Luteolibacter sp. Y139: one gene and its partner. The protein of the gene in region 1 interacts with the protein of each later gene in a pairwise test. Links are inferred from orthologs where the notes say so. Each region holds a gene or a part of one and is shown in the gene's direction. Other genes may lie near its edges.

Region 1 (16,753 bases):
GTATGGGTTCGTCTCGTAACTTGGAGCATCTGTTCTAACTGACAAGCTTGAAACGGTTCGAAAGAGCCTCGTGCACGGAATTTCTTGAGCCTGATGCCGGTGCTTTTCGCCCGGCCGGATGTATGACAACGAAAAGCCCGCCAAGGCATTGGCGGGCTTCCGGAGATCATGGAGAGGTCGATTTCTCGTTTCGCGAACCTTACTTCCCCGGAGGGTTCCAGCCGGGGTATTTCTTCTCGCGCTCCAGGCGGTATTTCTCCGCGTCCGCAGCATCGCCCTTCTTCTTGAGAGCTTCTTCGAGTTTCCAAAGCACCTCGGGCTTCAACTGGCGATCATCATCGCTGAGGAATACCGCCACGGCGACGTATTCATTCACCGCCGCGGCCGGGTCGTTCTTCTTCATCAGGATATCGCCCTTGGTGATGCGGATGCCCGCATTGACGCGACCTTCGGGACGGAGCAGCTGGCATTCTTCGACGACCTGCAGTGCATCATCGAGCTTGTTCAGCGCGAACAGGGCCTTGGCCTTGTCCAAGAGGCCATCGGTCTTCCAGCTGGGATTCTCTTCGACCTCGAGGGCGTTGTTGATCGCTGGCAGCGCAGCCTCCGCCTTGTGGGCGGCGAGCAGGGCCTTGCCAAAATTCCGCCAGATTTCCTTCGGCGTGGTGCGTGGGTCATCCTGATCCGCGACCAGATCGTAGAAGCGGGCGGCCTGTTCGAAGCGATTCGAGCTGAAGGCCTGCATGGCCGCCCACGAGATCAGCTGGTCAGGCAGGGAGACGACATTCTGCTCCTCGATGGCGCGGTCCACCTCGGCGCAGACGGCTTCCGGATTCTGGAGCGACCAGTGGGCGAGCGCGAGCAGGGTGCCGGCGTTCTTGCCATAGGTCTTCGAGTCCAGCTTGCGGGCTGCCTCGGCATAGGGGACGGCGTCCTTCACGCGCTCGGTTTTGACGAGACCCCAGGCGAGCCAGTAGTTGGCCTTCGCCTTGCGGGTGTCGGCGGCCTTCGGGAACGTTTCGAGGAAGGCCCGATAGCGGGTGATCATGTCGTCCAGCTTGCCCTCCTGCTTGCAGATGTCCGCGGACTCGATGAGGGCGAGCATGCGGGACTCGTCATCGGTTTGCTGGCCACGGACCTTGTCGTAGTCCGCCAGCGCCTTGTTTGGCTCGCCAGCGTCGCGATACGCCCCGGCCCGCAGGAGCAGGGCGGAACCGGCGCGCTTGTCGTCCGGGAACGAGGTGATGAAGTCGCTCAAGGAGCGGACGGCTCCCTGCGGGTCTTCGGAGAGGAGCTGGCAGCGGGCGCGGTTGTAGAGGTAGCCCTTGCGGTTCTCGGTTGAGAGCAGGGAGCCATCGATCTCGTTGTAAACTTTGGCAGCGTCTGCCGCCTTCTTGTCGCTGAGAAGGGTCTCCGCCTTCATGAGGAGGGCGGAGTGGATCTTCGGATCGCGCGGGCGATTCTTCTGATAGAGCTGCAGGAAGGCGTCCACCTGCTCTGGCACGTGGTGGCCCTCGATCCGGAAGAAGCAGAGCAGCCGCAGGTAGTTCGCCTCGAAGGCGAAGCTGTTGTTCGGCAGCATCATCTTCTCGACCTCGCGGAACACTTCCAGGGCCTCGACGTTCTTATCGAGTTCCATGTAGGAGCGGCCGGCCAGCATGAGGCGCAGGGCTTCTTGTTCGCCCTGAGCTTTTTCCGCGCTCTGGCGGTAGACTTGGATCACGTCCGCGTATGCCTTGCGGTCGAAGCGCGTCTTCATCAGCGCGATCTGGGCGTCCGGGCGGAATTTCTCCAGGCCGGGGGTATCGAGTGCCATTCGCAGGTACTTGTCCGAGAGTTCAGCGTTGCCTTGCTTGGCGGCGATGGCACCGGCTTCGATGGCGGCGGGGCCGCGCAGGTCGGGAGTGGCGGTGCGGGACATCACCACCTTGTCGAGCAGCGGAAGTGCTTCATCGAGCTTCTCGGCGCGTGAGAGCAGGCGGCCGAGGTAGAGCTGGCTCTTTTCGATGAAGAGGTTCGGCTTGTCCGGGTCATCGATGACCTTGCGGTAGTAGTCCATGGCCTCGCGGGTGCGGCCGTGGAGTTCGTAGGAGAAACCTGCGTGGAAGAGCGCGCGCTGGCGATCCGCTGGAGACTGTGCCGCCGCGGCCATCTTCTCGAACAGCGGGGCTGCGAGCGCATACTGGCGGTTGTTGAAATGATCCACCGCCAGCATGAAGGCGGCGGCAGAGGCGTATTTGCCCTTGGGGAAGTTGCGAAGGACGTTGTTGTAGCAACGCTTGGCGTCCTCGATGCGGCCGGCCTTGAAATAGCTTTCGCCGAGATACCACTGCGCGGCTTCCGCGTTGGCGTGGTTGGGGAACTGGTTGAGGTAGCGCGAGAAGACGTCGATGGCGCGCTCGAAGCCGGCGACGCGCTGGTCCAGATCGGTGGCGCGCTTGGCGGCCTCATAGAGGTTCCGGCCGTGCTGGTAAAAGTCCTCGCCGGGATCGGCGTTCAGCGAAGGATCGACCGGCTCGGCACGCGGCGGCTGCGGAGCAGGCTCCTGGGCTTGCACGGTGCCTGCGGCGATCAGGCAGAGGACGGTTCGGATGTTCACCACGGCGCGGAGCATCGCGTGGTTTACGGTCTTTGCCAAGGCGGGGTTTTCACCGCCGGGCCGGCCTTTTGGCCCTATTTTTCCGACTTCCGCTGGGTGGCGAAGGAAATGTTCCAGATGCCCGCTTTCTGGCAGGTGTCGATGACCTCGACGATGGTCTGGTACTCGCACTTGGCGTCGCCGCGCAGCCTGATCGGCTGGTTCTTGTGGAGGGCGGCGATGGCGGAGAGCTTCTCCTTGAGCTGGGCCTGGGTCATCGTCTGGCCTTCCACGACGACCTCGCCGGTGGCGCGGACGTTGACGATGATCTCGCCGAGGGCGCGCTTCGAGTCCGCGCCTTCCTGGGCGCTGGGGACGGAGACCTTCATGTCCTGCTCGGAGCGCTGGAACTCGAAGCTGACGAGGAAGAAGATCAGCAACTGGAAGACGACGTCCAGCATCGGCGCGAGCTGGAGCTCGGCCGGGGGCATCTTGTGGTTGCGGAATTTCATCGGGCGGGGCGCGGATCAATCAGATGCCGTGGAGGTCCGGGCGGTCATCGCCCAGAGGAGACGGCGTCGGCATCGCGAAATCCTCGCCGCGGGAGACCCGGCGGCTGGGGGTTCCGCCCTGGGCAGGCTGGGTATTGTGGCGGTCCACCTGGGCTCTCAGGATGGCCATCAAATGGGTGGCGGCCCCTTCGAGATCCGAAATGAGCTTCTGCACCTTGCCGCGGAAAAACGCGTAGAAAATCAGCGCAGGCAGGGCGATCGCCAGACCCGAGGCGGTGGCGATCAACGCTTCCGACACCCCGCCGGCGAAGGCCATCTGGCGGGCCCCCTGGAAGCCGCCATCCGAGACCTGGATGAACGACCGGATCATCCCGATGACCGTGCCGAGCAGTCCGATCATCGGCGCGATGGCCCCGATGTCGGCGAGGTAGGAGACGCGGGTGGTGAGCATGCTGGCCTGGCGCGAGCCCTCGGCCTCGGCGACGTCGCGGACCTCGGAGAAGGTGGCTCCGCTATTCCGGGTCATGAACTCCAGGGCCCGCTCGGTGATCTGGGAGATGCACTCGTTGCGGCGCTTGCAGTAGCCGATCAGGCCGAGGAAATCATTCCGGCGGATGAGGGCCTCCGCCTGGTTCATGAAGCGGTCGCTGACCACGGCATTGCGGCGCAGGATCATCATGTAGAGGAGGATCAGCACCACGGTCAGCACCGAGAGGACGGCCAGCGCGGGCATCATGACGCCGCCCGCCTTGAAGACCTGCATAAAGTCCATTTCCTGCTTCGGCGGCGTGGCGGACGCTTCTTGCGCCCAAGCCGGCAGGCCGGCCATGGCGAACAGGACCGCCCCGAGAATCTTCGTGTGCCGGATCATGAAAGTTCGCGGAGCTTAACGGCCAGCCCGGGGGACGCAAGCACGGCGGGGCGGAGTTGGCGGTTGCGGAATTCTCGGGTGGATGTCCATTTCGGGGCGTGGCCGCGGCGGGATTGAAGGAAAAGCTCCGGGAAGTTCCCCATCAGCCGGGCGTGTACCTGATGAAGGACCGCCTCGGCTCGATCATCTATGTCGGCAAGGCGCGCGATCTACGGAAGCGGATGTCCTCGTATTTCCTCGCGTCCCGGAAAACCCGGGCCGACCTGAAAACCCGGGCGCTGATCGACACGATCGCCGACTTCGAGTTCCACACGGTCCGGAACGAGGCCGAGTCGCTGCTGCTGGAAGGGAAGCTGATCAAGGACTACCGGCCCCGCTACAATGTCGCTTTCCGGGACGACAAGCGGTTCCTGCTGGTGAAGGTCCAGCCGTCCGAGCCGTGGCCGCGGTTCGTGCTGACCCGGATGAAAAAGGACGATGGGGCGCGTTACTTTGGGCCCTTCGCCCACTCCGGGGCGCTGCGGGCGACGATTTCGTGGATCAACCGGAAGTTCGGGCTGCGTGCGTGCCGGCCGCTGAATCCGGGTGAGAATGACTACAAGCACTGCAACGCGGACATCATCCGGAACTGCTCGGCGCCGTGTATCCTGCGGATCACCCGGGATGCCTACCTGGCCCGGATCGATGAGGCATGCCTGGTGCTGGAGGGTAGGGGACGGCGTGAGATTTTCTCCGATCTCGAGGCCGACATGGCGAAGGCGGCGGAGCGGCTCGATTTCGAGAAGGCGGCGCTGCTCCGGGACGTGGTCGACAATCTCCGGAAGACGCTCAATCCGACCCGGCAGTTCACCCGGGGGCGCGGGGTGCCGACGACGGTGAAGCCGACGGAGGACTTGGCTGATTTGGGCGAAGCGCTGGGCCTGCAAGGGCCGCCGCGGGTGATGGAGTGCTTCGATATTTCCAACGTCTCTTCGAATCACATTGTGGCCTCGATGGTGCGCTTCACCAATGGCGCGCCGGACAATCAGAACTATCGGCGTTACCGGATCCGGACGGTGGAGGGGCAGGATGACTTCGCCTCGATGGCGGAGGTGATTCGCAGGCGATACTCACGGATTCTGGGAGAGAACTATTCCGCCAATCCCGATCTCGCAGAGTCGCAGGAGGATCCGGTGGAGATCCAGCGTCGTTTGGCGAAGGAGGGTCGGGCGAAGATCGTGCTGCCGGATCTGGTGATCGTGGACGGTGGCAAGGGGCAGCTTTCCTCGGCGATGCGGGAGCTCCAACAGTTAGGTTTGCACGACTTGCCGGTGATTGGCTTGGCCAAGCAGCGGGAAGAGGTCTTCTTCCCCGGGGAGAGCGACCCGCTGCTCATTCCGCATGATCGTGGTGCGTTGAAGCTTCTCCAGCGTATTCGGGATGAGGCTCACCGCTTTGCCAACGGGTACAACGCGCTGCTCTACCGGCGGCGGATGAAGGAGAGCTTGTTAGACGACTGCCCTGCGGTTTCGCCGAAGAAGAAACAGGCGCTGTTGGCGAAGTTCGGCAGCGTGGATCGGATCCGGAAGGCGAGCGCGAAGGACATCGCGGCGATTCCCGGGATCTCCGAGAAGACGGCGGAGGCGATCTTGGAGTGGTTAGGGTGAATCGCCACTGCGCTGCTAGTGGTTAAGTGTCTTGTAGTAGAGGAACCCGCCTTCGTATTTCAGATACTCCTAGGTATCCTTCTCCTGGCGGACAAAAGTGGTGGCAAGATCATCCTCCGGATCCCAGCGCGCCTTTCCCTTAATGAGTTTCAAATCACGCCCGCGCTCCGCGCCCCAGCTCAACCAAGCCTTGTTATCGGTGTACTTGCGGCTCGCGGTATGTGGAGTCGCTCCCGCTTTCTTCACGATCGCCTCAAACTGTTCCTTCGTAATCTTCGCCTTCAGGCAGTAGGTCCCGTCAGGAAGAAAGCCGTCCTGATATTGGGAGCGATAGCAGACTTCCGCGTCCTTAGGCAGCCAATCCTGCGCCCGCACCGGTGCCAATGTTGCTAGGCCCAACAAGGCGAGAATTGACAGAGATCGGATCATGGTCACTGCGATTGCCGTCCTTATCTCAGATCTCGCCAGATATCCAGTTTAGCCGACAAATCGCCGGACAGAATCTTCCGCGTCGCCCCCTTTTCAAATCCACTATGAGTTCCCAAAGCGGTATGGCTCGCGACCGGGCCCGTCGGGCGGAGAGCCAGACTGGTGTCATGAGCGAGGCAGGGGAGAAGTCCCTGCCCGATAGACCCGCATCGCTACGGGACGGTAGGCATCGCGCAATTTCGCCGCTAGTACCCAAATGCGGGGTGTCCCCGATTTCTTATTGGTCGCCTCCATCGCCCTTGGTGAGGCGGCTGATGAGCTCTGCTTGGGAATGGACGCCGAAGTGGCGGAAGATGACCTTCGAGTAGCCGTGGACGGTGTTCACGCTGAGGCCCAGGTGAGCGGCGATGCGTTTCCTGCCCCAGCCTTCGCAGAGGAGGTTCATGACGGTGCGGTGGCGAGGGTAGAGGCTGGCGAGCTCGCGGGCGGGCTGATCCGGGAATGACTGGAAATGCAACCACGGCACCTCGGTGAGGATAATGTGGGCGATGCGGGCTTCCCGTTCGCTGAAGTGGGGTTCGCCGAGACGGCGGTAGACCGCCACGCCCGAGATGCCGCCACCGTCCATGGGACGCTGGGAAACCAGCAGGGTGCCGATGTCCGCTTTTTCCCAGAGCTTCCCCGCGGCGGAGTTTTCCAGATGCATGGGCGGATCCATCTGACGCAGCGTCCGCGTCAGGTGGGTGCCGCGCTCCTGTAGCTCGATGGAGGAGGGCCGGGTAACTTCCTCCATGTCCGGGTGATTCATCGCCTCGATGTAGCGGGCGAAGCGTTCGTCGTCCCAGCCGCCGTGCTCGAAGCCGATGAACGACGGGGGCTTGTCCGGATCGAATTCCGCCATGCACCAGGCCCAGCTGGTGGCATTCAGCAGCCCGCAGAGGCCGTCCATCAGGAACCGGCGCTTTTCAGAAAAGCCTCCCGGAGTCGCGATGACCTCGCCCAGCAGGCGGACGATGTCGCGCACGTCTTGCTCGGTCAGGGGGGAATCGGAAATCCGGGAATCGGCTGGCATGTGAGGTGACGACTGTCTTGGCAAAAGGGGGATTGGCCAAGCTGAAGATAGGCGTCAAGGGTGTCACAGGCATCTGCGTAAAGACCGTCTGAGGTGATTTTGGTAGGGCGGGTCTAGCCTTTGACTACCAAGCAACCGTTGACGACCCGGCCGGGGAGTGGCAGGAAGCGCGCATATGATTCCTGAGGACGACAAGGAGCCGGCCGCTGCGGTGGACGAGGATTTTTCCGACGCCGCGTCTGGCGAGCTGGATCCCTACGCCGAATTGGAGGCAGATGTGCTCAAGTGGAAGGAACTGGCGGTGCGCACCGCGGCTGACCTGGACAATTTCCGCAAGCGCTCCGCCCGCGAGCGCGAGGAGGCGATGCGCTATGCCAACCAGGGTCTGCTCGAGGACCTGCTGCCGGTGATCGATAACTTCGAGATGGGCATGCTGGCGGCGGCGCAGGACAAGAGCTCGATGATCTACATCGGCATGGACATGGTCCGCCGGCAGTTGAACGACTTCCTTTCCGCCCAAGGGGTCACGGAGATCCCGGCGGACGGCAAGACCTTCGACCCGAATGTCCACGAGGCGGTTTCGCAGGAAGACTGCGCTCCCGATCAGGACGGAAAGGTGCTGCGGGTGCATCGCCGCGGCTTCATGCTGCGCGATCGTCTGCTGCGTCCGGCGGTGGTGGTGGTGGGTAAAACCGGAGGAGAGGAAGGCTGAGACGATGGCGACGAAGCGAGACTATTACGAGATTCTCGGGGTTTCCCGCGACGCTGGTGCGGACGAGATCAAGAAGGCCTACCGCAAGCTCGCGGTGAAGTTCCACCCGGACAAGAACCCGGGTGACCATGAGGCTGAGGAGAAATTCAAGGAGCTCGGTGAGGCCTATGAGGCGCTGAGCGATGCCGACAAGCGCGCGGCCTATGACCGCTTCGGCCACGCTGCCTTCGGTGGTGGCGGCGGCGGAGGTGGTGGGGGCGGTGGCTTCCACGATCCGATGGACCTGTTCTCGCAGGTCTTTGGCAGTGCCTTCGGTGGTGGCTTCGAAGAATTTTTTGGTGGCGGACGTCGCCAGCGGACGGGCAAGCAGCGTGGCAGCGACCTGCGCTATGATCTGGAGATCACGCTGGAGGAAGCGGCGCGCGGATCGGAAAAGGAGCTTGAGATCGAGCACTACGGCCCTTGTGGCACGTGCAATTCCACCGGCTCGAAGAGTGGTGGTGGAACCAAGGCCTGCACCACTTGCGGTGGTCGCGGCGTGGTTGCCCGTCAGGCCGGTATTTTCATCCAGCAGACGACCTGCCCGGAATGCCGTGGCGCCGGTGAATCGGTGGCCGATCCCTGCGGCGCCTGTGGTGGCGACGGTCGCGTCCACAAGACGAGCCGGATCAAGATCCGCATCCCGGCTGGCGTGGAGGATGGCACTCGCCTGCGCTCCACCGGCAATGGCGACGCGGGTGTCCGCGGCGGCGCGGCTGGTGACCTCTACGTGTTCCTTCACGTGAAGGCGCATGATGTCTTCGAGCGCGAGGGCAATGATCTCTTCTGTGAGGTGCCGATGCCTTTCAGCACTGCCACGCTCGGCGGTGAGCTGGAAGTGCCGACACTGGACGGCAAGGCCTCGATCAAGATCCCGGCAGGCACCCAGGGCGGGACCCTGTTCCGCCTCCGCGACCGCGGGGTGCCGGCGCTTTCCAGCCCGAAGAAGGGCGACCTCCACGTCCGCGTGCAGGTGGAGGTGCCGACCAAGCTCAATTCGGATCAGCAGGAGAAGCTCCGCGCTTTCTCCGAGTCGATCGGCCAGCACAACTCCCCGATGCAGGAGGGCTTCTTCAAAAAGGCCCGCCGCTTCTTCGACCTCTGAGGCATGGCGCGCTTCTTCCTCGCACCGGAATGCTGGGGTGGCGCTGCCGTCCTGACCGGCGATGAGGCGAAGCATGCCGCCCAGGTCCTGCGCGCGCGCCGTGGCGACCGGATCACGGTCTTCGACGGCGCGGGGCGTTCGGCCACGGCGGAGATCCTGGATGTTTCGAAGAGCGAGATACGCCTTTCGCTCGGCGAGGTAGTTCAACGCCCGCCGCTGCGGCCGCGTATTCATCTGGCGCAGGCGGTGCCGAAGGGGAAGACGATGGATCTCATCGTCCAGAAGGCCGTGGAGCTGGGCGTTGCCTCGATCCAACCGCTGATCACCAAGCGCACGGTGGTGCAGGTGGAGGCGGATGATGCCGACCGCAAATCCTCAAAGTGGCAGCGCGTCGCGCTCGAAGCCTGCAAGCAGTGCGGGCAGGACCTGCTCCCGTTGGTGGAGCCGCCCCGTAGCTTTTCTGAATGGCTTCCGCAGTGCGGTTCCGGCCTGAGAGTCATCGCCTCGCTTTTCGACGGAGCCCGGCCGCTCCGGGAGGTCTTGCGCTCGGCCGAGTCGCCGGAAGACGTGACGCTGTTGGTGGGGCCGGAAGGAGATTTCACCCCGGAGGAAGGGGAGGCGGCGCTAGGTGGAGGATTCCACCCGGCCAGTCTGGGGGAAATCGTGCTGCGGGCGGAAACGGCGGCGTTTTTTGGGATTTCGGCCTTGCGTTACGAATTTTCACGTAGTTAGCCTGATGATCTGGGTTGATTTGAAAAAATTGACCTTTGATTGTTAGGCTTTTCTAAATATAAATCGGGGCGTGCTGTCCCCAACGACCAGATTTATCTGGCCGGTTTCCGTCGTGTTCGCGAGCTGCCTGGCCGCGAGTGCCCTGGCGGATCCGGTCCCGACGCGTGGCTTTGAGGTCGATACCTCGAACCGCAATAACGTCGTCGCCTTCTACCAGTCCGTCTTTCAGGCGTCGGAAGGCTATCGCGACCGGATCAACTGGACCGGCAACTACACGTCCACTGCTGCGGGCGCAGAAGGAACGACCTCGGCGGCTTTTGCCGGCGATGTCGAACGGCGCCTGAATTACTTCCGCGCGCTCTGCGGCGTCCCTGCCGATGTGCGCGTGAATACCGGGTTCACGGTCAATATTCAGGAAGCGGACACCTATAAGCCTGATCCTTCCACGACGAAGGCGGCGGCGGCCCAGCGCTCGGCGCTGATGATCGCGCGGACCTATCCGAACAGCGGCGGCCTCAATCACAATCCGCCGCAGAGCAACACCGCCTGGACGACTGCCGCATGGAACGCCAACAAGAACGGCAACCTGGCGCTCGGTTTCTTCGGCCCCGGGGCGGTCGATGCGTATGTGCAGGAAAACGTGGTCGGCATCTCGAATTGGAACATCGATGTCGGCCACCGCCGCTGGCTCCTGTGCCACTGGTCCACGGATTTCGCGTCCGGTGATACGCCGGGACTTTTCAGCGGGAACAGCGTGCGGCCGCCCTCGAATGCGATGTATGTGGTGCCCCGGGCGGCCGATGCGAATTTCAACATCGATCCTCTCTTCCACTCCTATCCCGCAGCCGGGTATTTCCCGGTGGAGCACAATTCTCCCTACTGGTCGCTGTCCTATCACAAGGCCGACTTCTCCGCCGCGACCGTGACGCTGCGCGACGCGGCGCTGAACGTGCTGCCGGTGAGCGTGGTCTCGCGCCGGAGTGGCTTCGGCGACAATTCGATCGTGTGGCAAGTGCCGGCCTCGGCGGCGATCTTCTCGGTCACCGGCGATACCACCTTCCACGTCACGGTTTCAGGAATCCAGGGTGAGAATGTGCCGACGGTGCACAGCTATGATGTCACGTTGTTCGATCCGCAGCGCTTGAACCAAAGCGGAGTGGTCACCGGGCAGAGTTCGCCACTCGCAGCGGGATCGACCTATCAGGTCAGTGGCCTGGAAGGCGTGGAGCAGGTCGAAGCCGGCATGTTCCAGCGCAAGGCAGCGACTTGGGTCGAAGGCGCGGAAGACAGCCCGGCTCCGAAGGTCATCGCGAAGGCCAGCTCGACGTATCCCTTTCTCGCTGCGGTAGCAGGCTTTGCGAAGAGCGGGACGAAGGCATTCCATCTCACCTTTCCCACGCGCTACGATCCGATGATCAATGGCGTGCCGCAGCAGTCCTTCGAGCTCGATCGCGAGATCGTGCCGGGCACGGGCAGCGCGCTGACCTTCCAGTATCGCCGCGGGTTGATGACTCCGGCGACGAAGCTCGCCGTCGAGAGCTCCGTTGATGGCGGCCTCACGTGGTCCAATCTCACCACGATTTCCGGTGGCGGCGGCACCTCGGACGCGGCGTTCCAGGCTTCATCGCTGCCGCTGCCTTCGGCGGGCTCGCCGTTGCGCGTGCGCTTCCGTTTCTACCTTTCGGATCCGACTTCGTCCCTCTATGCGCATGAAGATTACCCGACGGCAGCGACGGGAATCTTCATCGATGACATTGGCGTGAGCGCTGGCGATTGGTTGGAGCCGTGGGGCACGGTGAAGGCTTCGGGCCTTACTTCGTTCGCCTTCAATTCCACCACCGCCGGGACCTCGATCGGCTCCGGGACGTGGTGGCTGCGTGCCCGTGCCTACCTCGGTGGAAAGGCTTTCCCGTGGGGTGCGGCAAAGGTCGTCACGCCACGCGGCCAGTTTGAACTCAGTGGCAGCACGACGCCGCCGGTGAGCGGTGCCAACTACAATTTCCTCGGCGATCCAGCGGCGACTTCCTATCGCTTCGAAGTCTCGGCCCCGGGTGCGGGTGCGTGGACGGAGGGCGCGGAGACCGCACCGCCGCCGCAGATTATCGCGCAGACTTCGCCCGCGTATACGGTGCTCAGCACCCTCACTGGCTTCCGGAAGAGCGGCGCCCGTTCGTTCCGGCTCGGTCTCGCCACGCTGACCGATCCCGAAGATTTCTTCATGGTGGAGCGCGATGCTACCCCCAGCGCCACCAGTGCCTTGGAATTTTGGACTCGTCGCGGGCCGATGGCAGTGACGAATCGCTTGCACGTCGAGCTCTCGACCGACGGTGGTAATACTTGGACCTCGATCTGGAATTTGCCGGGCACCAAGAAGGCCGACAAAGCGATGACGCGGCAGAGCGTGTCGCTGTCCGCGTGGGCGGGCACGGCGGTGAAATTCCGCTTCGCGCTTCGCAACGCCGGCGGCAACAACCTCAAGTGGAACGCCAGCAAATCCGGTGTGTGGGTAGATGATATCACCGTGACGAATCCCTCTCCAGTGCTGTGGTCGAAGGAGACGACGATTGCGGCCGGTGCCACCACCGTCACCCTGAACGAGGTCATTGCCGGTCGTCCGCTGGTCGTTGGACAGACGGTCCAGATTCGCCTGCGTCCGATGTATGGCGCGACGGCTGGTGCCTGGGGCCCGGCATTGCTGGTCACGCCCTCGGCCTTGTCCGCGTCGCTCACTGGCTTCGCTGCCTATCAGGCCTACGAGTATCCTTCGCAATCGCTGGCATTCGATGCGGATAGCGATGGTGACGGGATGGTCGATGGAATCGAGTATGCCTTCTCCACGGATCCCACTCGGCCCTCGGTGGCTGCCGACTCGATCGCGATCACAGTCGAGCGGATGGAAATCTCCCGCGACCTGCCCACCGAGCGCGCGGACGTGAACTACAATGCCGAGTGGTCCGATGATCTAACCACGTGGTCCAGCGAGGGCGTGGATGTGCGCATCGAAGGCGGCAAGATCATTGCTTCCGCTCCGATTGGCGGTCCGTCGCGTGTGATGCGCTGGGTGGTGCTGCAGAAGTGAGATGAAACCCGCTCAACGCTGGCACTTCGGGCACCAGTAGGTGGAGCGCTGGCCCATGACGGCGTGTTGGATTGGCGTGCTGCACACGCGGCACGGTTCACCTTTCCGTTCGTAGACGAAGAGCGACTGGCTGAAGTAGCCGGGCTCGCCGTCGGAGTTCAGGAAATCGCGGAGGGTGGTGCCGCCTTGTTCGATGGATTCGGCGAGGACCTTGCGGATGGCGTTCACCAGCTTCGTAAGGCGCGGCTTGGTTACGCGGGAGGCGGGTGTGGCTGGAAGGATCCCGGCGCGGAAGAGGGCTTCGCTGGCGTAGATGTTGCCGACGCCGACCACGACCTTCGGGTCCATGATGGCGAGCTTGATCGCAACATTCCGGCTGGCGCAGGCCTTCGCGAGATGGGCGGTGGTGAAGTCGTCGTCGAGAGGTTCCGGTCCCAAGCCGCGGAGGAGGGGATGTTCCAGGGGATCGCCTTCGGGCAAGTGCAGGTAGATGCCGAAGCGTCGGGGATCGTGAAAACGAAGCTGTTTTCCGGAGTCGAGGGTCAGCGCGACGTGGTCGTGTTTCTTGAAATCCGCTGATGGATCGGAGAACCGCAGGCTGCCGGACATGCCGAGGTGGATCAGCAGGGAGCCGCCGCGTTTCACGTCCAGAATCAGGTATTTCGCCCGCCGGCGGATGGCGGTGAAACGGTCGCCAACGATGGAATCGAGTGATTCCGAGACCGGTTGCCGCAGCCCGCGGTGGCGGACGATGACCTCTGTCACGCGTCGTCCGACAAGATGGGGTTCGACCCCGCGGCGGGTGGTTTCGACTTCGGGCAGCTCTGGCATGCGGCCCCATTTTAGCCGGGGAAGCGGTGCGTCCACGGCAAAAGTCGTTCTGCTGCCTTGAAATCTGGCGCGGGTTCCCCAACGTATCACGCTCATGGACCGCGAAGCCTTCGCATTGCCGGACGGCAACCTCTTTTCCGCATGGGATCTCCGCTTCGGAGATTGGGAGCGGCGTCGCGAGAGCCGGCCCTCATTTGTCCACTTGCCCGATGGCAGCGTGAAATCCGGCTCGGTCAGCTACACCACGGAGTCAGCGCCGATCCGCTTTTGCACTTCGAACGGACCGCTTTCGACTGGGGTGACCGGTCAGCTTTCCTCCGGCGACGACCGGTTTTATCAGGTGACGGTGGTCGCCATCGAGTGGAAGTCGGACCACCTCTGTGTCAGTGGCAAGGCGGTCCGGAATTTCGACTTTTCCGTGCCTCAGTGAACCTGCCTAGGCTCGGCGCACGATGATCGCGCCGGAGCACTTCGGGTCGGATGACTCCATGAAATACGTCCTGCTTGGAGAGGACGAAAGCAGCACGGAAGAGAAGCTTTCCGGTTACACGGGCGTGGTGGCCTGGAGCTACCTTCGTCCGCATTGTGAGAACGGGGTGCTGTATTTCGTGGACCCTACCCTGGAGCTGACCGAGGTGGGTGCGGCGATTTCGCATAACCAGTCGGCGAAGGTGGAGGCGTGGTTGAAGGCTGGAGACCTCGTGAAGATGGGCGAGGTCCATGCGGCGCAGTGGGAGAAGGAGGCACCGGAGTTTGAGGCGCTGGTGGTGTCGCCGTTCGTGCTGTGTCGGCCGGTGGTTTAGGGGGCGCTTCCGTAGCGGAACAACTCCGTTGTTCCGGCTGGGGCGGCTTGCAGGGCGATCCGCAAGTAGCGATTCGTTGCGGAGCGCGAGAAGCCGGAATGGCGCAGCCATTCCGCTACGAAGCTAGGGATCTCCGAGAACTGCTTCTACCGCACACGGAGTGTGCGGACCACGATGGGGGCACTACTGGCCTTTCACGAGGAACACGATCTCGCCTTTGGGCGGGTGGACTTGGAAGTGCGCGAACAACTCGGCGGCGGTGCCGCGGTGATAGGTTTCGAACTTCTTCGTCAGCTCGCGCGCCACGCAGCAGGGTGCCTCCGGAAGTTTTTCCGACAATAGCTCCAGCGTTGAGAGCAGGCGGTGAGGGGACTCGAAAAAGATGCTGGTGCCTTCGGTGACGAGTGACTCTTCCAGCACGGACAAGCGCTTGCCCTTTTTGATGGGGAGGAAGCCGAGGAAGCGGAAGGCGTGGACCGGGAAGCCGGAGCCGACGAGGGCGGTGAGCACGGCCGAGGGGCCGGGCAGCACTTCGAAAGGGATGCCTTGTTCGATGCATGCCTGCACCACGCGGTAGCCGGGGTCGGAGACGGCGGGCATGCCGGCGTCCGTCACGATGGCGACTGTTTCTCCACCGCGCACGGCATCGAGCAACTCTGGTAGACGTCGTACTTCGTTGTGATCGTGCAGTGACACCAGCGGCTTGCCGGTGATGCCGAGCTTTGAAAGCAGCGGCGCGGAGTGGCGCGTGTCTTCGCAGGCGATGCGGTTCGCCTCCTTCAGCACCTCGATCGCCCGCAGCGTGATGTCACCCATGTTGCCGATGGGCGTGGGGACGAGGACGAAGCGGCCGGAGGACATTGAGTGGATGGAGCGGTGGTGGATGGCCGCCGCTACAGAAGGCTTAGAAGCCGTTCGACAGGCGCGAGATCATCGCTTCGCTGGCGCGCTCGAGTGCGTCCGGGAGGGCGTTGGTGCGCGAGGTCTGGAGATTCGAGTCGACGAAGAAGCGGCTGGTGCCGGTGGAGCTGCCGGAGGCGAGCACCTTCGTGCGGTCGCGGGGGTCGGTCAGTTTCCAGTTCAGGATCACCGTGTTCTGGAGTTCTTCCGGGCGCAGGGTATCGAGGCGGGTGCTGCGCAGCGGCGTGTACTGGATTTCGTGGACCGTGCCTTCCAGTACGGCGTCCGCCTTCTCGAAGGAAGTGATGCGATAGGTTCCGTCGAGCACGATGGCCTCCGTGGCGGCGCTGGTGGCCAGCGCTTCGGCGCGCGGGTGCAGCGTGTCATTGTGGAACATCGGCACGTTGACGTTGTGGATGTCGCGGAGGATTGCCGGCTTCGCTCCACCGAGCTGATAGCCGGCGCAGGATGTGAAAGCGAGGGCGGAGAGAAGCAGGAGCGAGCGCATGGCGGGGCAGGCAGCGGGTGTTAGTTTCCGAGCGCGGCCAGACGGGCCTTCGCCTTGTCGTGAAGATCGCCGGACTTGGTCTTGCTGACGACTTCCTCGTAGTAGAAGCGGGCCGAGCCGGTATCTCCCTTGCGTTCGTAAAACTGGGCGACGTTGAAGGATTGCTGGACGTCCTGTCCGCCGAGGTTCGACATGAGCTGGCGGGCTTCACCATTCTTCGAGTGGCCGGGATACTGGCGGAGGTAGTCTTGGAAGGCCTCGCGAGCGCGCTCCAGATTCGCCTGGTCCTGATTGCCGTGGCGGGCTTCTTCCATCAGCACCTTACCGATGCGGAACTGTGCTTCCGGAGCTTCCTTGCTGTCCGGGAAATCGATGACCACCTCGCGATAGGCTGCGATCGCCTTGGTCGGGCCGCTGGAGCCGCCCTGGCTTTCCCAGACCTGGCCAATGGTGTACTGAGCCTTCGATGCCTGCGGCGAGCGCGGGGCATTCTGGCGGACCTTGGCGAGCATCTCGGTGATCTTGTCGGGGGAGATGCCGGACTTGAGGCCGAGGAAGCTGGTCTTCACCTGGCCATCCGCGGCGGACTGGGCCATGGCGGCCTGACGGTTCAGCGCCTTTTCGTAGAGATTGCTCGAATTGTAGCGGCTGATGAAATCCTGATAGGCGTCGAAGGATTCACGGATCTTGCCGTTTTGCTCCAACAGCTCGGCCTGGCGGAAACGTGCTTCCGGGGCCTTTTGGGCGATCGGCATGGTATCGGCGAGCTCGTCGTAGAGCTTGATCGCCTTGTCGCGCTTGCCGGCGCTTTCCGCAGACTGGGCCTGGCTGTAGAGAGCCCCCGCGCGGTCGTTGTTGGCGGAGGTGCTGCCGACGAGCGGCGGGAGATCGGCATCGTCGCCGCAGGAGGCGAGCAGGACGGCGAGAGCGGGCAAA
Region 2 (6,182 bases), on another replicon or contig:
CCGGTGGTGGAGCCGGTCCGGCACCTGACGTGGACGTCGAGTCCCCCGAGTCCGGCCCATCCGAACCCCGCCAAGCCAAGGGCAAGGTCGTGGAAGCCGAAGTCGTCGATAAATAACCAATTCCCGCGTGATTGACGCCCGGTCTTCCGGGCGTCAATCACGCGTCTCCGCAACAAGCCCTTTTCGATTTTTTCTACCCCTTTCCGGGCCACCCACACGGTCCGGCATTCCAACCAACCGAAACCAAACCAAAGAACACATGGCTACCATCAAACCACTCGGTCAACGCGTGCTCGTGAAGCGCATCGACGCCGAAGCGATCTCCGCCGGCGGCATCGTGCTGCCTGACACCGCCAAGGAAAAGCCGCAGGAAGCGGAAGTCCTCAGCCTCGGCACCGGCGGCAAGGATGAAGATGGCAAGACCATCGAGTTCACCGTGAAGGTGGGCGACAAGGTCCTTATCTCCAAGTACGGCGGCACCGAAGTCAAAGTCGACGGCCAGGAAGTGCTGATCATTTCCGAGTCCGACATCCTTGGCATCGTCGCCTGATCCCGCTCCCAGAACTCAACTTTCTACTTTCAACCACACCATGGCCAAACAACTCCAATTCGACGAATCCGCCCGCCAGGCCCTTCTGCGCGGTGTCGAGAAGCTCGCCCGCGCCGTCAAGGCAACCCTCGGACCTGCCGGTCGCAATGTCATCCTCGACAAGAAGTTCGGCTCCCCGACTATCACCAAGGACGGTGTCTCCGTCGCCAAGGAGATCGAGCTTGAGTGCCCCTATGAAAACATGGGCGCCCAGCTGATCCGCGAAGTCTCCAGCCGCACCTCCGACATCGCCGGTGACGGCACCACCACCGCCACCGTGCTTGCCGAAGCCATCTACAAGGAAGGCCTCCGCAACGTCACCGCCGGTGCCAACCCGATCAGCCTGCAGCGCGGCATCATGAAGGCCACCGAGGCCATCGTCGCCCAGCTCAAGGTCATCTCCAAGGAAGTCAACGACACCAAGGAAATCGCCCAGGTCGCCACCGTCTCCGCCAACTGGGACACCACCATCGGCAACATCATCGCCGATGCCATGGACAAGGTCGGCAAGGACGGCACCATCACCGTGGAAGAAGCCAAGGGCATCGAGACCACCCTCGACGTGGTCGAAGGCATGCAGTTCGACAAGGGCTACCTCAGCCCCTACTTCGTGACCGATGCGGAGAGCATGGAAGTCGTGCTCGATAACGCTTACCTCCTCATCAACGAGAAGAAGATCTCGTCCCTCAAGGACATGCTTCCTCTCCTCGAGAAGGTCGCCAAGACCGGCCGCCCGCTCCTCATCATCGCCGAAGACGTCGAAGGTGAAGCCCTTGCCACCCTCGTGGTGAACAAGCTCCGCGGCATCCTCAACATCGCTGCCGTCAAGGCTCCTGGCTTCGGCGACCGCCGCAAGGCCATGCTCGAAGACCTCGCCATCCTCACCGGCGGCAAGGTCATCACCGAAGACCTCGGCATCAAGCTCGAGTCCGTCGAGCTCGCCGACCTCGGCACCGCCAAGCGCATCACCATCTCGAAGGAAGCCACCACCATCGTTGAAGGTGCCGGCACCAGCGAAAGCATCACCGGCCGCGTCAATCAGATCCGCCGCCAGATCGAAGACACCACCAGCGACTACGACCGCGAGAAGCTCCAGGAGCGCCTCGCCAAGCTCGCCGGCGGCGTCGCCGTCATCAACGTCGGTGCTGCCACCGAGACCGAGATGAAGGAAAAGAAGGCCCGCGTGGAAGACGCCCTGCACGCCACCCGCGCTGCGGTGGAAGAAGGCATCGTCGCAGGCGGTGGTACCGCCCTGATCCGCGCCCAGGCCGCCGTGGGTGACCTCGGCCTCGCCGGTGACGAGAAGACCGGTGCCGGCATCGTGGCTCGCGCCATCGAAGCCCCGCTCCGCCAGCTCGCCGCCAATGCCGGCCGCGAAGGCGCTCTCATCGTCGAGAACGTCAAGACCAACAAGGAAGGCCACGGCTACAACGTCGCCACCGACAAGTATGAGGACCTCATCGCCTCCGGCGTTGTCGACCCGACCAAGGTGACCCGTTCCGCCCTGCAGAACGCTGCCTCGATCGCCGGCCTGCTCCTCACCACTGAGGCGCTCATCACCGAGATCAAGGAAGAGAAGCCCGCCGGCGGCGGTGGCCACGGCCACGACCACGGCATGGGCGACTACTAAGATGGCCGCGGCCCCAAAGCCGCAAGCCATTCGCCAAATTCAAAAGCCGGACGGGAAACCGTCCGGCTTTTCTTTTACCGGGACCGCGGGATTCATCCCGCCCGATTCCTCCGAGGAACGCCATCACCGCTTGAGCCGCTCCTGCAATCCTACCCCAGCCAAAACCAAAACGACGAAGTCGCATCCGCTACAAAGCCACGAACGCACCCTTCCACAAAAGAAAAGCCAGACGGTTTCCCGTCCGGCTCTGAAATGAAATGATGGTTTGCAGCAGAAGGCCGCAGTGGGCGAATCAAGCCCCCGGCTTCTTCTCCGGATCCACGAATTCCTCCACCGCCCGGAAATCGAGCCGCTTGGTCGTCGGATTGATGAAGAAGAAAACATACGAGCGGTTCTTTGGCTCCAGCGGCCAGCGGGTCGTGCTCAGCGCGCGGTCGCCTTCCTTCTCACGGACGCCGAAGCCCACGTCGTAGTACTTGATCTCATCCTCGCCCTTCGCGCCCTTCGGCTTCAGCGATTTGCCATTGCCAGGCGGCAGGATGAAGGTCGCGGTGCCCACGTAGCCCACGATCGGCTTGTCGGCGTGATTGTAGAAGTAGACGTCGCCAGCTCCGAACGATGGATCACTGGCGGGCATCACGACCGCACTGTAGCCGGTCGCGGCGGGGAACAGCAGCACCACGAATTCCTTGCCCTCCGCAGGCAGGGTCACCGTGGCGAGCGAGACGGCCTTGCCCGTCGCCTGCTTCAGGCTGAAGGCCCGGGCAGGCGCCGCCTGCGGTTCGGAGACGAAGTTGACCGGCAGGTCGAAGGGCGAGGACTTCGCTTCCGCCGTGGCCATCACCACTTGGCCGAGATCGGCGGGCGCGCGTTCGGCCAGGAAGCGGACTTTGACATCGCCGCCTTTGGAGGACTCCTGGGCCGGAGCCACGGCAGCGAACAGCAGGGCGAATAGGGTTACGAGACGCATCATGGAAACGGGTTATCAAACTTCGTCCGGGTGAAGCCAGCGGAATGCCGTCATTTCGTAGCGGCGGCCGAAGCTCTTGTTGATTGCCTTCAGGCTGGCGATGGTAGCCTCGGGGGCATCGGCAGAACTCACGAAGTCCCTGCTGCGCTCCACGGTCGCTTCGCACCACGCCCGGGCCAGCACCTTGCCATCCTTGTCCACGCTCTCGCCATAGGCACGAATGATGAAGCTGTCGGAGCGGGCAGACAGGATCGGCGCGATCGGCGTCAGGATATCGGCTTGCTTGACGATTCCCGGCATCCCGTAGCCCGCAGTACCTTGCTCGGCTTCCGGGAAAGCAAAGCGTGACGTGACCGTCGTCGACATGCCGCGGTTGCCTTCTTTCCAACCGGAGTTGATGTCCACGTCGTTCGAGTCCAGCGCACTCTGGATCGCACCGGCACGGGCCAGCGCCTTGTCGCTTCCCGGACGGCGGTTCACAAAATCGGAGAGCGAAAGGAACGGGCCGCGCTTGCGGACTTCCTTCACGATCGCCTTGGCGAGTTGCTCGATCTCCCCTTCGGTGAGCACCCGGCGACCATTCCACTGCTTGCTATCGGCCAGGTTGGCGGCGTCGCCTTTCGGATCCGCGATCTCGGACGTCGGCGAAAACAGGCCGGTCACCGGAATCCCGTTTTCATCGGCACCCGAGACGGACTCCTTGCCATCCTGGGTGCGGACCACGATGCCGCGACCCTTTAGACCACCCAGCAAGGCCTTCCACGCTTCTACCGAGGTGGAATTTACGTTGAACATGCCATCCACCCGGATCAGCGAGGCTGCCAGCTGGATTGCCGTTTCAGTGGGGGTAGAGCCGGAGAAAAGCTTGGTCAGCAGACCATTGACCTCGGCACCACCGGTCTCCGGCAGATAGCGCACCGTCGGCAGCTTCGCGGTGCTTTCGAGGAATTCCTGGGCCACCTGGCGCTGGTTGCGCTTCTTGGTAGTGTAGGTGGCCCGATCCTGCGGCGAAATCCCGGAGAAGAACCAATCATCCCACAGGTTGAGATTCGCCAGGTAGGAGTGGTCGGCCAGCGGACGTCCGCCGGTGAGCGAGCTTTCGGTCTGGCCTGGTGCCAGCACTGATGGAGCCATCGAGTTGCCGATCGCGTGGGAGATCTGCGGCAGCATCGGCTCCCGGGCGCTGAGGGACGCGTAGCCGTCCTTCGGCTTGAGGATCTCGAAGCCATTGGCGCAGGAATGCTGCAAGGCGGCCAGCGAAACGGCCGGCTCCCTCGGGATCGAGTGGGTGGTCACAAAGGGGCTGCCGGTGTCTTGGTTCAGACCACCGCCGAAGAACCCGTGGACACCGTCACTGGAATCCAGGAAGCGGTTTTTCCATCCAAGCAGCGGCTCCACCACGAATTCGTAGGGCAGCATGTCGCGCTCCTTCTGGCTCAGGTCGTAGAAATCGGTGTGATGGGCGCGAGGATTGAAGCGGCTGAGATAGCGGGTGCGCGCCGCCGGATCGGTACTGGCCTCGGTCTTGGCATTGTACGAGATCATCATGATCGGCGCCTTGCTGGTGAGCGCTCCTGCAGCCAGCGGACGGCCCATCGCCTCGGTGATCTCCTTGAAGACCTCGGGACGCTGCGTGGCATTCAGCCGCTGATTGGTCGGCTTGGTTCCCGGGTCCGTCTTCTGCCGCGGCGCATCGCTCGGCTTGATCCGCTTGTTGCCGTAGTCGAAGTCCACATACAGGCCGCCATAGCCTAGGCTCGGACCATCTTCCTTCCGATCGTAGCCGATGTAGAGTTCGTTGTGCGTGGTCGAGAAGTGCCGGGAATGGTCAGTCCAGCCCTTGGGCACACTGCCGCTGCCATTGGCGGTGCCCGCGGTGAGCGTATTGGCCTTGGCGCGGTATTTGACCGTGGAACCGGACGGGACGTTGATGGTCATCAGCACATCCTTCCCGGAGGCGTCGGTCGCACCCGTCTTGGCTTTCAGCGGGTAGCGCAGCCCCTTGGCGGGGTTGAATCCCGCCTTGAGCTTCAGCTGGTGAGTGACCTTGCCCTGGGTGAGCGTGGTGGTTTCCTGGGACAGCTTGATCACCTCGCCCGGCTTGAAAACCAGCTGCTGGGTCTCTCCTGCATTCACCGAAAGGTAATTGCTGTCGCTGTCGGAGAACGACTGGATGATGGGACACGTATAGGTCTGCGTCCCGACAGTGACGATGAGATCGTAGGGAATCCCGAAGTACTTCATCGTGAAGAAGGACGAGGTCGGGATCACCACCGGCACATCAAGTGGATTCCACAAGGTGATAAGGGGATCCGCCACGATCTGGAGCTGGTTTTCAGCCTGGCCCGCTGCATTGGTCGCGCCCACGGTCATCAGCGAAAGGATCATCTGTGAGCTGACGACAACCGGCATCTTGTAGTGGAACTCGTCGTCCGCCGCACAGGCTGCCGCGCCGCTGTCGAGCGTGAGGTAGGGAGTGGTGGTGCTGCCGGTCAGGGTGCCACCGCTGGTATACTTGAAGCTGCCGCTGGTCTTCAGTTCCTTGCAGAGGTTGTAGTAGCACCACAGCTCATAGAGGTTGATGCCATTCTCCGAACCGACCTTGTAGAGGACGTTGGCCGCGTTGGTGGTGGCGAGACGGCTGCTCGCGGTGGTAGCGGGCAGCTCGAGCCTCATCGAGAGATCCTTGCGGAAGCCACCGCTGCGCTGGTTCGTCAGCAGGCCAGTCGAGAAAGGCGCGATGTCGTGGAAGAGACCGCGCGGAGCATGGGGATCCGACGCGAGGAACCCGGACTGCTGCCAATCCGTCATCATCGCCACCTTGGGATCCTTCAGATCCAGCTTGGCGAAAGGCTTCTTGGTGCCGTCGGAAGCGAATTCCACCGCATTCCGCGGTGCTCCGTGCAGCGTCGAGCGGGTCGCCGCAATCGAGGCGTCCTCGGAAACCGGCGGCGTGGCCATTGCGGCCTTGGTCCCCTGGTCACCAGTCCACC

Evidence for each region.
Region 2: the proteins of grpE (region 1) and groL interact in binary tests that used the Escherichia coli proteins (3 or more experiments, as listed by UniProt). The link is inferred for Luteolibacter sp. Y139 from one-to-one orthologs.

The regions. Positions count from the first base shown.
Region 1 is NZ_JBBUKT010000001.1:151,432-168,184, reverse strand. The notes cover bases 6,060-9,051. They hold grpE (nucleotide exchange factor GrpE), read left to right. Parts: upstream 6,060-7,283; coding sequence 7,284-7,820; downstream 7,821-9,051. Other genes in these bases: WKV53_RS00680 (16S rRNA (uracil(1498)-N(3))-methyltransferase), read left to right, coding at 8,968-9,051; dnaJ (molecular chaperone DnaJ), read left to right, coding at 7,825-8,964; WKV53_RS00695 (helix-turn-helix transcriptional regulator), read right to left, coding at 6,314-7,108. In the rest of the region: WKV53_RS00720 (tetratricopeptide repeat protein), read right to left, coding at 200-2,614; WKV53_RS00715 (ExbD/TolR family protein), read right to left, coding at 2,674-3,090; WKV53_RS00710 (MotA/TolQ/ExbB proton channel family protein), read right to left, coding at 3,110-3,961; WKV53_RS00705 (excinuclease ABC subunit UvrC), read left to right, coding at 4,060-5,607; WKV53_RS00700 (hypothetical protein), read right to left, coding at 5,677-6,036; more of WKV53_RS00680, read left to right, coding at 9,052-9,696; WKV53_RS00675 (hypothetical protein), read left to right, coding at 9,809-12,775; mutM (bifunctional DNA-formamidopyrimidine glycosylase/DNA-(apurinic or apyrimidinic site) lyase), read right to left, coding at 12,788-13,606; WKV53_RS00665 (hypothetical protein), read left to right, coding at 13,701-14,036; WKV53_RS00660 (DUF2288 family protein), read left to right, coding at 14,095-14,409; rsmI (16S rRNA (cytidine(1402)-2'-O)-methyltransferase), read right to left, coding at 14,593-15,270; LPS assembly lipoprotein LptE, read right to left, coding at 15,314-15,817; WKV53_RS00645 (tetratricopeptide repeat protein), read right to left, coding at 15,838-16,753. UniProt on the Escherichia coli protein: Participates actively in the response to hyperosmotic and heat shock by preventing the aggregation of stress-denatured proteins, in association with DnaK and GrpE. It is the nucleotide exchange factor for DnaK and may function as a thermosensor.
Region 2 is NZ_JBBUKT010000004.1:296,327-302,508, reverse strand. Bases 1-2,904 are described here. They hold groL (chaperonin GroEL), read left to right. Parts: upstream 1-590; coding sequence 591-2,219; downstream 2,220-2,904. Other genes in these bases: WKV53_RS12405 (hypothetical protein), read right to left, coding at 2,512-2,904; WKV53_RS12415 (co-chaperone GroES), read left to right, coding at 260-550; dnaK (molecular chaperone DnaK), read left to right, coding at 1-116. In the rest of the region: more of WKV53_RS12405, read right to left, coding at 2,905-3,192; WKV53_RS12400 (helix-hairpin-helix domain-containing protein), read right to left, coding at 3,205-6,182.